One region of the Sporosarcina saromensis genome, then DNA from elsewhere that is predicted to be linked to it. Evidence: predicted binding sites of a transcription regulator. Region 1 holds the regulator's gene; the other holds the start of a gene.
What was found. The regulator NrdR, encoded in region 1, represses ribonucleotide reductase genes. The targets are predictions, from matches to a motif close to AACACNATATATNGTGTT.
Positions count from the first base shown of each region.

Region 2: ACVHUV_RS14155 (vitamin B12-dependent ribonucleotide reductase) is a predicted target of NrdR. The motif match lies at 1,806-1,823, and genes of this name have one in related genera.

Region 1 is NZ_CM142738.1:3,120,371-3,123,800, forward strand. Features, by position in the region: gene ACVHUV_RS15990 (replication initiation and membrane attachment family protein) at 1-959, opposite strand, end outside; gene ACVHUV_RS15995 (replication initiation and membrane attachment family protein) at 908-1,315, opposite strand; gene nrdR (transcriptional regulator NrdR) at 1,350-1,814, opposite strand; gene ACVHUV_RS16005 (glyceraldehyde-3-phosphate dehydrogenase) at 2,014-3,036, opposite strand; gene coaE (dephospho-CoA kinase) at 3,163-3,430, opposite strand, start outside.
Region 2 is NZ_CM142738.1:2,790,639-2,794,068, reverse strand. Features, by position in the region: gene gcvPB (aminomethyl-transferring glycine dehydrogenase subunit GcvPB) at 1-221, shown strand, start outside; gene ACVHUV_RS14165 (rhodanese-like domain-containing protein) at 359-739, opposite strand; gene lipM (octanoyltransferase LipM) at 847-1,683, shown strand; gene ACVHUV_RS14155 (vitamin B12-dependent ribonucleotide reductase) at 1,852-3,430, shown strand, end outside.

The sequences.
Region 1 (3,430 bases):
TTTTCATCCATGGATGGGTCAACATCCTTTTTGTTAGCTTGTTTACGATCATCTGTTTCATCGTTTTTACGGAACCACTCCGGCAGCTTCTCTTCTCTTCCTTGCCTTTGTTTTCGAGAGTTTGTCTGCTTACTTCCTTCTTTTTGCCATTGCATATACTGGTCGTGCTCTTTTCTAGACATGTCCATTGCTTGCTTTGCAGTTGTAATTTTTTTATTAGCCCAGTGAGACGCAATCCGTTCTGCATAGTTTTTCGTTATTTTCCCGTCATTTCGGATAATGACATAATGTAACAGGACATTGACAACGCCAACTGTGAAACCGTGTACCGTTACTAAACGTTCAGCAAGCTGCACATCGACAGGAAGTGGTTCTTTCCCTGTATAATCCCTTAACATTTCTCGCGGCGAGACCGTTTCCATGTACTGTAAAAGTTCATCTTCACGAGTGACAGGTTCTTTTTTAAGAGGAGGTGCTTCCTTATGAAAAACTTTTTCAAGTTTAGGGGCATTACGAGAAATATTCAGCTTGTAGAAATCTGTAGCAGCTTTTCGTAAGCGTTCTTCTGGTAGATTCAAATCTTCATCCAACGCCATCATAATTACTTTTTGCATATCCATTGGCGTTAATGAATAAAGAAATGCCAGTTTCCCAATAAATTCTTTTGAAACGGAAGCAAGAGCAGATTGAGGTACCATTTGTTCTGATAACCCTGCCCGAAGAAGTTGGAAATCAAAATCAAAGTTGGCAAATGGTAAGCCTTCTGACACCGATTTCCCTGATAGTTTCGTTGGTTCCTGTTCAATTTCCGATCCACTTGAACGGATCGGCTTGTACACGTCGAGAAATGTACGCGAAACTTCATTATAGCCATCCATTTTTTGATCAGAGAGGGTAAACCGAGCTTTTAATCCACGGTACGCATTTTCACCAATCTTACTGAATAAAAATGTGGACAATAAGGATCTTCAAAGAAAGATTTCGCATCCATCGGCGGCAAAAGTTCATAGATGAACGAGCGGTCTTCACTCTCTTCCTTACAAAATGTCCGCAATAGGCCAATCGCTTCAAGAGAGATTCTAGCTTCAAAAACTTGACCAAGTGGCATAGTTAGTAAGTTCATGAGGTGGTAGTGATTGTATTCACTTTCAAGATTTCGCTCTGCATCCGCCCATAACGACAAAAACAGACTCATCGATTGCGGTCCGATAAGTGGTTGGTAAAACAAAGTGAGGAGTTGTCGATCATAATCCGAAAATGGATGCGCCATCATGATTTTATAAGTGTCAATCGGTTGTAATTCTTGATATAGCATATTGTCGGAACTCCTCTCTTTCAGGCTTCAAAGCTTAATTTCTCTCTTTTTTCGTTTGTAAATTTTGGAGTTCTTCAATGAAAACCGTAATGTCTTTGTATTGACGATAGACAGATGCAAAACGGACATAGGCCACTTCATCGACATCCGCCAATTTTTCCATCACCATTTCCCCTACGTTTTCTGAGCGAATCTCCACTGTCCCTGAACTTCTTAACTCTTTTTCAATATGATAAACAATGTTTTTAAGAGCTTCCAGATCAACCGGTCTCTTTTCACAAGCCCTTATCAATCCTCGTAATAATTTCTCGTTGCTGAATTCTTCCCGTGTACCGTCTTTTTTGACGACAATGAGCGGCATTTCTTCGACCTTTTCAAAAGTCGTAAAACGAAATGCGCATTTCTCACATTCTCTTCGTCGCCGAATAGATCGATTCTCTTCAGCTGGTCTGGAATCGATGACTCGGGTGCCATTGTAATGACAAGCTGGACATATCATTTTAGCTTCCTCCGTATTTCCGTATAGTCCTTTGATTATAACAGATGTTCAAGGGAAAAATCGAAAAGGATGTAAGAAAGATTTAGGGAATCACGACGAAAAAGAGGTTGTCTGCTTACTGTCAAGAACAGCCACCAGGCATTGTTCAACGCCTGATTCCCATTCTTAACGAAGCGACAACCTCTATGAATTATTGACCTTACGCTTTCAATTTCTCATTCAATGCATTTGCAACTTTCTTCGTCAATTCTACAACACGTGCAGAATAACCCCACTCGTTATCGTACCAAGCAAGCACTTTTACTTTGCGATCACCCATGACAATTGTCGAAAGACCATCAATTGTTGCAGATTCTTTCGTTGTATTAAAGTCGATGGAAACAAGTGGCTCAGTTGTGAAACGAAGAATGCCTGATAACGCACCATTTGCAGCTTTGATAAATGCTTCATTTACTTCTTCGACTGTAACATCCTTTTTCACATCCACTACGAGGTCGACGAGAGAGACATTCGGAGTTGGTACACGTAAAGCCATACCATGAATTTTCCCTTCAAGCTCTGGTAATACAAGTGACAATGCCTTAGCCGCTCCAGTCGAAGTCGGTATGATTGATTGTGCACAAGCACGAGCACGACGAAGATCCTTATGTGGATTATCCAAGTTCTTTTGATCATTCGTATACGCATGAACAGTCGTCATCAAGCCGTTCTCAATTCCAAAAGTATCGTTCAACACTTTTGCAACAGGAGCAAGACAGTTTGTTGTACAGCTAGCATTTGAAATGACATCATGCTTTTCAATGTCTAATTTTTCATCGTTTACACCTAAAACAATTGTTACGTCTTCGTTTTTACCAGGTGCAGTCAAAATCACTTTTTGTGCCCCCGCTTCAAGATGAAGAGCGGCTTTTTCACGGGCATTGAATACGCCTGTCGCTTCTATTACAATGTCCACACCAAGTTGTTTCCATGGTAATTTCAATGGATCACGCTCAGCTATTAATTCTACACGCTTTCCATTTACTACAAGAGCATTTTCCTCTACAACGACCTCACCATCAAACACTCCATGATTTGTGTCATACTTAATCAAATGTGCTAACGTTTCAGCCGGATACGATGCGTTCACTGCTACTACTTTCACATCGTCCTCCATAATAATTTGGCGGAAAACCATGCGTCCGATGCGCCCAAACCCATTAATCGCTATAGAAGTAGTCATGAAATAAATCCTCCTGCATAATGTTATACTTTTTATCGTTTATCCGTTAATTAGTATAGCATAATTTAAGTAGGAGCAAAGAGTTTGTGAACAAAATAACAATGTTCCACTTTTCAGAGAATACTTTTACGCCAGTGCACCCCATTGTTGCAATATAGAAGTCAATTGCACTTCAGTCTCTTCTCTCGTACCGTTATTGAAAATTACAGCATCTGCAAGCTCTTCTTTTTCTGCTATCGGCATTTGTGAGCGAATCCTAGCATCCGCCTCTTCTTCTGTTAAGTGGTTACGTTCCATTAAACGTGCACGTTGGATAGAAGGCGAAACTGACACAACAAGCACTTTTTCCACGAAAGATTGCAACTTACTCTCAAACAAAAGGGGGATATCCATA
Region 2 (3,430 bases), 330 kb from region 1:
TTGAAGAGGGAATGATGATTGAACCAACAGAAACAGAGTCAAAAGAGACATTGGATTCTTTCATCGATGCGATGATTCAAATTGCTAAAGAAGTTGAAGAGAACCCTGAAATCGTTCAAGAAGCACCTCATACGACGGTCATTAGCCGTCTTGACGAAACAAAGGCGGCGCGTCAACCAGTATTACGATATACGAAAGAACAAGAGCTTGTGAATGTTTAATAAATGAATTGCAAAAGGAGATCCCTCTTCACGGATCTCCTTTTAGCTGTTCGTTCCGATTTTGTTTCTAAGCATAAAATAGTAAAAAAGTTCCTCCTAATTGGAAGAACTTTTTTTTACTTCGTGATTAGAGATGCTTACTTGCTTTTAACTTTACCAGTCCACGTACGGAATCCACCTTGCAATTGGTACAAGTGTGCATAATCTTTTTTCTTTAAAAACATTGCAGCACGAGAACTTTTACCGCCGTTTTGATCGTATAGATAGACAGGTTTGTCTGGACGAATCTCTTTAAAACGTTGTCTGAATTGTGAATACGGAATATTGCGTGCTCCTAAAATATGCCCCGATTCGAATTCTTTTGGTTCGCGCACATCGATTAGTTGTGCTTTGCGATACCCTTCAATGAATTGTTCTTGTGTTAAATTTGTAACTGATTTACGCACACGCAACATCGTAATAACGAAATACACTACGATGGCAACGAGAAGTGCAATAAGAATATATAAGCTGCTCACAATCAATTTTCCCCTTTCTATCTATACATTCATTATAAAGAATGAGTAGCACATGTTCAATGAGAATGATAAAATGAAATGCATTGCAGTTAATAGGGGGAAACGTTATGTCAAAAACAGTATGGCATTTCATCAATTCAGGAAAGTGTTCACCGTCTTACAATATGGCGCTTGATGAAGCGTTAATGGAGTGGCATAGCCAAGGCGAAATCGGACCGGTTCTACGGTTTTATGAGTGGGAGCCTGCAACATTATCGATCGGTTATTTTCAACGTGTTGAAAAGGAAATTGATATGGCGGCCGTAGAGGCACATCAATTAGGGTTTGTACGTCGGCCGACAGGTGGACGGGGTGTATTGCATGAACACGAACTTACTTATAGTGTCATTGTGACGGAAGAGTATCCTAACATGCCTGAGACTGTAACTGAAGCCTATCGGGTGATCTCAGGAGGTTTACTGGAAGGATTCCGGAACTTAGGCTTGAACGCTGAATTTTCCGTTCCTGAAACAAAGAAACAAAGTGATGATTTAAAGCGTCCGAAAAGTGCAGTTTGTTTTGATGCACCGAGCTGGTATGAATTAGTCGTCGAAGGGAAAAAGGTGGCTGGAAGTGCTCAAACACGTCAAAAAGGTGTGATTTTGCAACATGGCGCTATTTTACTTAGTTTAGACGAGGAAAAGTTAGTGTCATTGTTTAAATTCGATAGCGAGGAATCGCGTAAACGTATGCTTGAAAGCCTTCCGAACAAAGCGGTTGCCATCGATCGATTGACAGATAAAGAAATCTCTATTGATGCTTGTATTGATGCGTTTTCGAAAGGATTTGAAAAAGCGCTATCTATACAATTACAACCATTTGAGCTGTCGATTGAACAAAAGCAGTTTGTGCATGAAATAGAGAAAAAGAAGTACGCAAACGATGAATGGACATACCGTAAGTGAACCCTATATCTTTTGTTCTATTTTTCATGAATGAAATCGAGTAGGTATGCGATTCGTTAAAATATGTAAAATGCTACAAGTTGAAGCGGGTGTCAATATGTAGTAGATTATTTACTAGTTAACACACTAGATGTGGTGTGTAATATATTCCGTGAAGGAGAATGTAAGATGGTTGTAGTTTCAAGTGGACAAAATCCTGTGTTGGACATTGCGCAATTAAATGAGGATATTGCGGTGTTTCCACAGGTACATCCAATCACGGATGACATGAAGATTGTACATAGTGGTGTATCTCGTCTCGTCATGATTGATCGCTACTCTTTCAAGGACACAGAGAAAAAGACTTTAAAAGCGGGTGACTTTGTCGTTCTGACAGTGAAAGAGGATCCGAAATTTCCTGCACGAGGACTAGGTTTTATCAAATCCATTGACATGGAAAAAGGCACTGCTTCTATCTGGATTGAACCTGAATACCGAACGTCTATCGACAATGTGGATGAGCAAGAAAACGGAGTTATCACTCGACCGCTAGATGTCATTGAGAAACCGTTGGAAGTGTTTTACGAGCAAATCGCTAAAAGAAATGCAACAGGTCTAGCTTCCGTTGAATCGACGGAGGACAAGCGTCAACAATCCTTTGAACTGTTCTACGATCAACTGGCACGCTTGAACTTCATCCCGGCAGGTCGTGTTCTATATGGGGCTGGTTCTGAAACGGAAGTGACATTCTTTAACTGTTACGTGATGCCGTTCGTAGCGGATTCGCGTGAAGGTATTTCAGATCATCGTAAACAAGTGATGGAAATTATGAGTCGTGGCGGTGGAGTCGGTACAAACGGCTCAACACTACGTCCCCGCAACACGCTGGCAAGAGGTGTGAACGGGAAGTCTTCTGGATCTGTTTCTTGGCTAGATGACATTGCAAAATTGACGCATCTAGTGGAACAAGGCGGAAGCCGCCGCGGTGCACAGATGATCATGCTTGCGAACTGGCATCCGGATATTTGTGAATTTATCATTTCGAAAATGCAGAACCCGAGAATTCTCCGTTTTCTTTTGGAAAACACAGAAGAGGAATTGATTAAAAAGCTAGCGAATGAAAAATTGAAATTCACACCTCTAACTCCACAAGAGGAAGCGATGTATCAAGGGATTCTGAACTACCGAACAATTCCTGGCATGGGTGGTTTCAATGAAGCAATTATCCGTGATGCAGAAATGAAGTTAAAAGATGGCGGTACGTATTCTGTCCACAACCCTGAATTCTTGACGGGTGCAAACATTTCCGTAACGTTAACGGACGATTTCATGAAAGCTGTAGAAAACGACGAGGCGTATGAGCTTCGTTTTCCAGCAGTTGAAAAGTATACAGCAGAACAAATGAATGTCTATAACGAACAATGGCACAAAGTTGGAGACGTCCGTGAGTGGGAGCGTTTAGGACATGAAGTGCGTGTCTACCGTACAATTAAAGCAAGAGCATTATGGGATCTCATCAATATCTGTGCTACGTATTCAGCGGAACCGGGTATCTTCTTTATTGATAATGCGAACAAGGAAACGAATGCAAAAGCATACGGGCAACAAGTTGTTGCAACGAATCCATGCGGTGAGCAGCCGTTAGCACCCTATTCCGTTTGTAACCTTGCAGCAGTGAATCTAGCAGAGTTTGCGGATAAAGAAGCGAAGACTGTAGACTTTGAGAAATTGAAAGAAACCGTAAGCGTCGGTGTGCGTATGCAAGATA